2 linked regions of the Tistrella mobilis genome follow. The protein of the gene in region 1 interacts with the protein of each later gene in a pairwise test. Links are inferred from orthologs where the notes say so. Each region holds a gene or a part of one and is shown in the gene's direction. Other genes may lie near its edges.

The links. The genes of interacting proteins can lie anywhere in the genome.
Region 2: the proteins of mrdA (region 1) and P7L68_RS20380 interact in binary tests that used the Escherichia coli proteins (3 or more experiments, as listed by UniProt). The link is inferred for Tistrella mobilis from one-to-one orthologs.

Annotation. Positions count from the first base shown.
Region 1 is NZ_CP121017.1:3,612,619-3,617,378, reverse strand. What follows is about bases 1,197-4,116. They hold mrdA (penicillin-binding protein 2), read left to right. Parts: upstream 1,197-1,610; coding sequence 1,611-3,623; downstream 3,624-4,116. Other genes in these bases: rodA (rod shape-determining protein RodA), read left to right, coding at 3,620-4,116; mreD (rod shape-determining protein MreD), read left to right, coding at 1,197-1,525. In the rest of the region: rod shape-determining protein MreC, read left to right, coding at 88-993; more of mreD, read left to right, coding at 1,010-1,196; more of rodA, read left to right, coding at 4,117-4,760. UniProt on the Escherichia coli protein: Catalyzes cross-linking of the peptidoglycan cell wall. Responsible for the determination of the rod shape of the cell. Is probably required for lateral peptidoglycan synthesis and maintenance of the correct diameter during lateral and centripetal growth.
Region 2 is NZ_CP121017.1:3,265,812-3,271,065, reverse strand. What follows is about bases 843-3,961. They hold P7L68_RS20380 (penicillin-binding protein 1A), read left to right. Parts: upstream 843-1,191; coding sequence 1,192-3,732; downstream 3,733-3,961. Other genes in these bases: P7L68_RS20385 (N-acetylmuramoyl-L-alanine amidase), read left to right, coding at 843-986. In the rest of the region: more of P7L68_RS20385, read left to right, coding at 1-842; P7L68_RS20370 (alpha/beta hydrolase), read left to right, coding at 4,930-5,254. UniProt on the Escherichia coli protein: Cell wall formation. Synthesis of cross-linked peptidoglycan from the lipid intermediates.

The DNA of each region.
Region 1 (4,760 bases):
GATGATGTCCGGACCATGGCGTCCCGGCCGTCGTCATGTCATGCTTGAAGGCCAGTCCAGCCCCTCAGCCTTGGGGAGTACGCTCCGGTGAAGCCGCTCGGATACGGCCGCGCCGTGGCTCAGCCACTCAGACAGCTCGCCCATCGCTTCGCTTTCGGAGCGCTGGTGGTGGGGTCCGTCGGCCTGATGATCGCGACGCGTTTCGACGTCGTGCCCGTCACCGATCTGCGGACCGCCATCGCCGACGCCTCGATGCCGGCGCTGGAATTGTTCTCGCGCCCGGTCGCCAGCCTGACCGGGCTGACCGACCGGATCGGCACCCTGACCGATCTTGCCGCCGAGAATGCCCGGCTGACCGAACAGAACGAGCGCCTGCGCCATTGGGAGCAGGTGGCACTCAGGCTTGCGGCCGAGAATACGGCCCTGCGCCGGCAGCTGGGCGTGGTGCCAGACCCGGAACAGCGCTTCCTGTCGGCCCGGATTCTGGCCGATACCGGCGGGCCCTTCGTGCGCACCCTGCTGATTTCCGCCGGTGCCCGCGACGGCATGGCCCGCGACGGCATCGCCGTCACCTCGGCCGGTCTGGTCGGGCGCGTGATCCAAGTGGGCGAGACCTCGTCGCGTCTGCTGCTGCTCTCGGACCTGAACAGCCGCGTGCCGGTGACGGTGGAAACCCCGGACGGGGCCGCCCAGCGGGCCATACTGGCCGGCGACAATTCGCCGCGCCCGGCGCTTGCCTATCTGCCGCCGCATGTGGTGCCCGATGTGGGCGCGCGGGTGGTGACCTCGGGCGAGGGCGGCATCTTTCCGCCCGGGCTTGCCGTCGGCCGGGTGATCTCGGTCGAGGAGGGCCAGATCCGGGTCGAACCCTTCGTGGACTGGCGGCGGCTGGATTTCGTGCGCATCCTGCTCGGCACCGAGCTGCATCCGGAAGGGGCGCCCGAGGTTTCGCCGGCCCTGCCGGTGGCACCGGCACCGGCCGGCAGCCAGTGACGGCCGGCGGAGGGGCATGAACGACACGCTGTTGCAGAAGCTTGACCGCCAGGTCCGGGCTTCGGTGCCCTTCCTGGTGAGCCTTGCTTTCGTGCTCATCGCCGCAGCGCCCTGGTCGCGCCTGGGGGGCACCGCCATGGTGCCCTGGCCGGTGCTGATCGCGGTGACCTATTGGAGCATCTACCGCCCGGACCGGCTGCCCTACTGGTCGGTCTTCATTCTGGGGCTGGTGGAGGATGCGATCGGCTGGGGACCGTTCGGCCAGACGGCACTGGTGCTGCTGGTGGTCCGGGCGATCCTGGTCAGCCAGCGGAAAGTCTTCCGCGGCAAGTCGTTCCTGCTGATCTGGGCGGCTTTTGCGGCGGTGGCACTGGTCGCCTGCAGCCTGGTGTGGGTCACCACCATGATCTATGCCTGGTCGGTGCTGTCGCCGGCACCGGCGGTGGCACAGTGGATGGCGAGCGTTGCCGCCTATCCGCCTGCCGCATGGCTGCTTGGCCAGATCCATGCGCTGGCGCTGCGCCGGCAGTGATCCTATCTTCACGGGGGCCGGCCCGGACCGGCCCCCGGCGGCGCAGCGCCCTTCCTCTGCGCGTCGACCTTCGGTGCCCTGCTCCATGCGTGACGAACAGAACCGCCACCGGCTCATCACCCGCCGCACCCTGCTGCTGGGCGGCGCCCAGCTGGCGCTGACCGGCGTGCTGGGCGCGCGGATGTGGTATCTGCAGGTGGCCGAAGCCGACCGCTACAAGACGCTGGCCGACGACAACCGGATCAGCCTGCGCCTGCTGGCGCCGCCGCGTGGCCGGATCTTCGATCGCGACGGCCGGCCGCTGGCGCTCAACCGCGAAAATTACCGCCTGCTGGTCGTGCCCGAACAGGCGGTGGATCTGGAACAGGTCCTCTCCCAGCTCTCGCGGCTCGTGACACTGCCCGAGGACGTTCAGGCCCGGGTGGTGCGCGAGGCGGAACGGCGGCGGCGGTTCTCGGCCCTGCCGGTGCGCGACAACCTGACCTGGGACGAGGTCGCCAAGGTCGAGGTCAACGGGCCGGATCTGGCCGGCGTGATGATCGATGTCGGCCTTGCCCGCGAATATCCGATGGGCGCCACCATGGCCCATATCATCGGCTATGTCGGCGCCCCGGCCGAGAAGGATCTGGACGGCGACCCGCTGCTGGAATTGCCCGATTTCCGGATCGGCAAATCGGGGATCGAGCGGGCGGCGGAGCCGCGGCTGCGCGGCCGCGCCGGCACCATCCGGGTGGAGGTCAATGCCTATGGCCGCGAGATCCGCGAACTGGACCGGGCCGAAGGTGTGCCGGGCGACGATGTCCAGCTGACCATCGATGCCGATCTGCAGACCTTCACCACCGCCCGGCTCGCCTTCGACAGCGCGGCCGCGGTGGTGATGGACATTCATTCGGGCGATATCCTGGCGGCGGCCTCGGTGCCGACCTTCGACCCGATGCTCTTCGATCGCGGCATCTCCATGGCCGAGTGGACGGAGCTGACCTCCAATCCGCGGGCGCCGCTGATCAACAAGGCGCTGGGCGGCCAGTACCCGCCGGGCTCCACCTTCAAGATGGTGGTGGCGCTGGCGGCGCTGGAAGCCGGCGTGATCCCGCGCGACCACACCGTCTTCTGCCCCGGCCATCTGGACATGGGCGACAACCGCTTCCATTGCTGGCGGCGCGGCGGCCATGGCGAGGTCGGTGTCGTCGAGGCGATTTCCCAGTCCTGCGACGTGTTCTTCTACGACATCGCCCGACGGGTCGGCATCGATGCGATCGCCGCCATGGGCCAGCGCTTCGGTCTGGGCCAGCGCCTGCAGATCGGCCTGCCGGGGGAACGCCCGGGATTGATGCCGACCAAGGACTGGAAAATGGCCGCTCGCGGCCGCGGCTGGACCCAGGGCGAGACGCTGATCGCCGGCATCGGCCAGGGCTATGTCCTGTCGACCCCGCTTCAGCTGGCGGTCATGACGGCGCGGCTTGCCAATGGCGGCCGCGCGGTGGTGCCCCGGCTCTATCGCGAGATCGACGATGCCCGTGCGGCCGGGGCGCAGCTCTGGAACGTGGCGGCACCGGCGGGTGGCACGGGGCTGGATCCGGCCGTGCCGCTGCCCGAGAGCGGCATTCAGCTGGCCGACACGATGGGCATCGATCGCGGCCATATGGAACTGGTGCTGGAAGGCATGCGCCGGGTGGTCAACAACCGCCGCGGCACCGCGCACAAGGCGATGATCGAGGACCCGGCCTATGCCTATGCCGGCAAGACCGGCACCGCCCAGGTGCGGCGCATCACCCGGGCGGAACGCGAGAGCGGCCGCTACAAGGCGGCGGACGTGCCCTGGCTTGAACGCGACCATGCGCTGTTCGTGGGCTATGCGCCGCTCAGCGCGCCGCGCTATGCCTGTTCCTGCATCATCGAACATGGCGGCAGCGGCAGTGGCGTCGCGGCCCCGGTGGTGGCCGACATCCTGCGGGCGACGATTGCCCTCGGCGCCGAGCGCGAGCGCCGCGGCAACCGGCCGCCGGCGCCGCAACCGCAGCCTGCCGCACCCGCACGCCTGCGGCCCGACCGCGTCGCCCGCGGGCCCGGCCGTTCACCGGAAGGGGAGGCGACATGAGCCTGCATGATCATTCCGCCCCGGCCAGCCTGGGACTTGCCCAGCGCATCCGCTCTTTCGGCTGGGGGCTTCTGGTGCTGCTGACCATGGTCGCCGGCACCGGTTTCCTGGTTCTCTATTCCGCAGCGAACGGCAGTCTCGAACCCTGGGCGGATGCGCAGATGGCGCGGTTCGCCGCGGGCGTGGTGCTGATGGTCGTGATCGGATTGACCGATCTGAAACTCTGGCTGAAGCTGTCCTATCCTCTTTATGGCGTGGCACTGCTGCTGCTGGTGGCCGTGGAGATCATGGGCGATATCGGCATGGGCGCGCAGCGCTGGATCGACCTCGGATTCTTTCAGATCCAGCCGTCGGAGGTGATGAAGATCGCCATCGTGCTGGCGCTGGCCCGCTATTTCCACGGCTGCACCGCCGAGGACATCCGCCGGCCGGTCACCCTGCTGCTGCCGCTGGCGATGGTGGCCGCCCCGTCGCTGCTGGTGCTGCGCCAGCCCGATCTCGGCACCACCGGCATGCTCATTCTGGGGGCGGGGGCGACCTTCTTCGTGGCGGGGGTGCGGGCCTGGAAATTCCTGGTGGTGCTGGCGCTGTTCGGCGCCTCGCTGCCGGTCGGCTGGTCGATGCTGCATGAATACCAGCGCCAGCGCGTTCTGACCTTCATGGACCCGTCGCGCGATCCGCTGGGCGCCGGCTATCACATCACCCAGTCCAAGATCGCGCTCGGTTCCGGCGGCATCACCGGCAAGGGCTTCATGCAGGGCACCCAGAGCCATCTGAGCTTTCTGCCCGAGAAGCAGACCGATTTCATCTTCACCATGTATGCCGAAGAATTCGGCCTGATCGGCGGCATCCTGCTGCTGCTGCTGTTCGTGTCGGTGGTGCTCTATGCGCTCTCGGTCTCGCTCAGGGCCCGCACGGTGTTCGGGCGGCTGGTGGCGACAGGCGTGGGCACGACCTTCTTCCTCTATTACTTCATCAACATCGCCATGGTGATGGGGCTGATCCCGGTGGTGGGCGTGCCGCTGCCCATGGTCTCGTATGGCGGCACACAGATGATGACCCTGATGATCGCCTTCGGCCTGCTCGCCTGCGTGAACACCCACCGCGACGTCCAGCTGCGCCGCCAACCCGGGCTGG
Region 2 (5,254 bases), 350 kb from region 1 along the record:
TCGGCCTGTTCGAACCCGGCGTCTACCGCATGGTGCTCGACCTTTCCCAGCCATCCCAGATCGATTCGATGTTCGTGCTGCCGGCCCAGGACGGGCTGCCGCCGCGTTTCGTGGTCGATCTGTCGCGCACCTCGGCGCAATCCTTCGCCCGGACCACGCTGAAGGGGGAACCGGAAGACCGGTTCGACGGCACCAAGGTCGCCGCCGCCCCGCAGCCGCCCGCGGGCCAGGCAGCCGTTGCCGCAGCGCCGATCGTGCCCGATGCGGCCCGGCCGCGCGCCCGGACCGACGGCCGGCGGATCGTCGCCATCGATGCCGGCCATGGCGGCATCGATCCGGGCGCGATCGGCATCACCGGCGTGCAGGAGAAGTCGATCACGCTCGCCATGGCCAAGGCCCTGGCCCAGGAGCTTGAGAAGACCGGCCGCTACAAGGCCGTGCTGACCCGCGACCGCGACATCTTCATCCGGCTGCGCGACCGGGTTGCCATCGCCCGTGCCGCCCAGGCGGAGCTGTTCATCTCGATCCATGCCGACTCGGTGCAGAATCCGCGCACCCGCGGCCTGTCGATCTACACCCTGTCGGAACGGGCGTCCGACGGCGTTGCGGCCCAGCTGGCCGACAGCGAAAACAAGTCCGACCTGATCGCCGGCGTCGATCTTTCGACGGAGAGCGCCGAGGTCACCTCGATCCTGATCGATCTGGCCCGGCGCGAGACCATGAACCTGTCGGCGCGCTTTGCAGGCCATGTCATCGGCCAGGTTCAGCCGCATACCGAACTGCTGACCAAGCCGGTCCGGTCGGCCGGCTTCGCCGTGCTCAAGGCCCCGGACATGCCGTCGGTGCTGATCGAGACCGGTTTCCTGTCCAACCGTCAGGACGAGAAAGTGCTTCAGGACCCCGCGCATCGCGCGAAGCTCGCCCGCGGCATCGCGGGGGCGATCGACCAGTTCTTTGCCGGCGAGCAGACCTGGAGCCGCCTCTGAGCCCGCCCGAGCGCGCGCGGTGCCCCAGCCGTCTTATGCCGTGTCATTTGCGTGGCTTGCAGGGCGGGCATGGTGCCCCTGCGATTGACGCGGGCGCCCTGCGCGGCCACACTCCGGCTCCGCGACCAGGGGCGTTTCCGTCCGCTGGCCCCGCCCGTCAACCATATGGGAGCCGCCGGCCCTGGCCCGCGGCGTTGCACAGCCGATGAGCCTGATCCGTCTGCTCGGTTTTCTCCTGACCGGCATCGTCCTGCTCGCCATCGCTGGCGGCGCGGCGCTGTATTACGGCGTCACCATGTATGACGGCGATCTGCCCGATTTCGAGCAGCTGGCCGATTACAAGCCGCCGACCGTGACCCGGATCTATGCCGGTGACGGCCGTCTGCTGGATGAATATGCCCGCGAGAAGCGCGTCTTCGTGCCGATCGATGCGATTCCGGATGTGGTCAAACATGCCTTCATCGCGGCAGAAGACCAGAATTTCTACACCCATCCGGGCATCGACGTGGTCGCGATCCTGCGTGCTGCGGTCACCAATATCGACAATCTGGCAAGTGACCGCCGGCCGATCGGCGCCTCGACAATCACCCAGCAGGTGGCGAAGAATTTCCTGCTGACCAACGAGGTGTCGATCGAGCGCAAGGTCAAGGAGGCGCTGCTCTCGCTCAGGATCGAGCGCGCCTTCACCAAGGATCATATTCTCGAACTCTATCTGAACGAGATTTATCTGGGCTATGGCGCCTATGGCGTCGCGGCGGCGGCGCTCGCCTATTTCGACAAGTCGCTCGACGAGCTGACGGCGGAAGAGGCGGCCTATCTCGCGGCCCTGCCCAAGGCCCCGAACAACTACAATCCGGTCCGCCGCGCCGATGCGGCCAAGGCCCGTCGCGACTGGGTGCTGAGCCGCATGGCCGAGGACGGCTATCTCTCGGCCGACGAGGCCCGGGCGGCCGAAGCCCGGCCGCTGGTCACCCGGCCGCGCGGCGGCGAAGACCAGGCCCGCGCCGATTATTTCGTCGAGGAGGTGCGCCGCGAGATCGCCCAGCGCTTCGGCTCGGATGAACTTTATGAAGGCGGTCTGACGGTGATGACCACCGTCGATCCGAAGCTTCAGGCGCTGGCGGACAAGACGCTGCGCGACGGGCTGGTCTCTTACGACCGCCGCCACGGCTATCGCGGCCCGGTGCAGAGCGGCGTCGCCACCGGCGATATCGAGGCCGCCCGCAAGCGGCTGGAGGATCTGGGGCGCGACAAGCCGCTGGTGCCGGGCTGGCGCTATGCGCTGGTCACGGAGGCGGGCGCCAAGGCCGCGAAGCTGATCTTCGCCGATGGTGCTGCCGGTACGCTCGACCTCGACGCGGTCAAATGGGCACGGAAATACGTCTCGGTCGACCGGCGCGGCCCGGCGATCCGCGCGGTGGACGAGGTGGTGAGCGCGGGCGACATCGTGGTCGTGGCCCCGGCCAACGACCCGACCGAGGTGGCGGCAGAGGCGGGCCGCCGCGCCGAGGATGGCGAGGCACCGGCACCGAAGGCGGCGGCCGATGCGCTCAAGCTGGCCCAGGTGCCCGATGTTTCGGGTGGTCTGGTGGCGATGAACCCGCATAACGGCCGGGTGCTGGCGATGACCGGCGGCTTCAACTTTGCCGCCAGCGAGTTCAACCGCGTCACCCAGGCCCAGCGCCAGCCGGGCTCCGCGTTCAAGCCCTTCGTCTATCTTTCGGCTTTCGAACATGGCTGGACGCCGGCATCGATCGTGCAGGATGCCCCGCTTGCGCTGGAACAGGGGGCCGGTCTCGACACCTGGCGGCCGAAGAACTACAGCGGCCGTTTCTATGGTCCCTCGACGCTGCGCGTCGGCGTCGAACAGTCGCGCAATCTGATGACCGTGCGTCTCGCCCGCGATCTTGGCGCCGAGTCGATCTCGGAAATCGCCCGCCGGCTCGGCATCGGCGACTGGCCGCCCTATCTCTCCACGGCACTCGGTGCCGGCGAAACCACGCTCATGCGCCTCGCCACCGCCTATGCCATGGTGGTCAACGGCGGCAAACAGATCCATCCGGCGCTGATCGAGCGCATTCAGGACCGCGACGGCCGGACCATCTTCCGCCGCGACGAGCGTCCCTGCGAGAACTGCTCGGTGCCGGAATGGCAGCCCGGCCTGCAGCCGCCGGTGCTGCCCGACACGCGAGAGCAGGTGCTGAACCCGCTCGACGCCTATCAGCTGGTGCATGTCATGGAAGGCGTGATCCAGCGCGGCACCGGCCGCCGGGCCGCCTCGATCGGCAAGCCGCTCGCCGGCAAGACCGGCACCACCAATGACAGCTTCGACGCCTGGTTCATGGGCTTCAGCCCCGACCTGGTGGTGGGGGTCTATGTCGGCTTTGACACGCCGCGTTCGCTCGGCGATAACGAGCAGGGTGCCTCTGCGGCGCTGCCGATCTGGGTGGACTTCATGAAGGGCGCCCTCGCCGATGCACCGGCGACGCCGTTCCGCACCCCCAGCGGCATCCGTCTGGTGCGCGTCGACGCCAAGACCGGCCTGCTGCCGGGCGCCGATACGGCGACGGTGATCACCGAGGCGTTCAAGCCCGGCACCGAGCCGACCATGGTTTCGGGCATGCAGGACGACTACGGCACCTATGGCGATCCGGGCGCCGGTGCGGGCACCGGCGGCAACCTGCCGGCACGGCCCTCTAACCCCTATGGCGGCGCCTCGGCGCCGGCACCGGGCGGCCTCTACTGATCGGGGCCGCCAGACCGTCAAGGGCGGCGCCATTCGCGCCGCCATCATCATCAACGGGAGGACGTGCGTATGCGCGCCGAGATCAAGTCGCTCGCCGACGAGATCGAGCAGACCTTTGGTCTGCTGAGGAGGTATCTTTGACTGGGAGAACGCGCTCATCCGGCTCGACGAGCTGAACGCCCTCTCCGAAGATCCGAAGCTCTGGGATGACCCGGCGCGCGCGCAGAAGGTGATGCGCGAACGCACCCAGCTTGAAGGTGCCATCGATCGCTACCGCAAGCTGGAACAGGCGTTCCGCGACGATCTCGAACTCGCCGAACTGGGCGAGATGGAAGATGATGACAGTGTCGTCGACGAGGCGCAGGCATCGCTTGCCCGCCTGCTCGACGAGCTTCTGAAGCTCAAGGTCGAAAGCCTGCTCTCGGGCGAGGTGGACGGCAACGACACCTATCTGGAAGTTCATGCCGGCGCCGGCGGTACCGAAAGCCAGGACTGGGCGCTGATGCTGCTGCGCATGTACACGCGCTGGGCGGAAGCGCATGGCTACAAGACCGAGCTGGTCGAAGAGACCGACGGTGAAGAGGCGGGCATCAAATCGGCGACCCTGCTGATCAAGGGTCAGAACGCCTTCGGCTGGACCAAGACCGAGACCGGCGTCCATCGTCTGGTGCGCATCTCGCCCTTCGACAGTCAGGCACGGCGCCAGACCAGTTTTGCCGCCGTCCATGTCTATCCGGTGATCGACGACTCGATCGACATCGAGATCCTGGACAAGGATCTGCGCATCGATACCTACCGGGCCTCGGGTGCCGGTGGCCAGCACGTCAACCGGACGGACAGCGCCATCCGCATCACCCATGTGCCCACCGGTATCGTGGTGCAGTGCCAGCAGGACCGGTCGCAGCACAAGAACCGCGCCACCGCCATGGGCATGCTGAAGGCACGCCTTTACGAGCGTGAACTCCGGATGCGGGAAGAAAAGGCCCAGGCCGAGGCGGATGCCAAGACCGATATCGGCTGGGGTCATCAGATCCGCTCCTACGTGCTGCACCCCTACCAGATGGTCAAGGATCTGCGCACCGGCGTCGAGACCGGCAACACCCAGGCGGTGCTGAACGGCGACCTCGATGCCTTCATGCAGGCGGCGCTGTCGGCCAGGGTCGAGGGCACCTCCGGCGATGTCGGCGATCTCGACTGATGACGGCCCGCTTCCGGACAACCGGACGCCTTGCGACCGCGGCGGCTTTGCTCGCCGCGGTCGTGTCGTTTCAGGCCCCGGCACGGGCGCAGCCGGCGATGCCGGCCCAGGCCCTGTGTGAGCGTCAGATCGCCATCAAGGCCCCGGTTCCGGCGGCGAAGGAGCCGGCCGGCCGGCCGGCCGATCTGGTCGGCAGTTTCGGCTTTCCCTGTGCCGCCGGTGCCGATGCCGTGCTGCCGGTGGTGCTGATGCTGGCCGGGTCCGGCCCCACCGATCGTGACGGCAACCAGCCGGGGCTGCGCACCGATCTGCTGCGCATGCTGG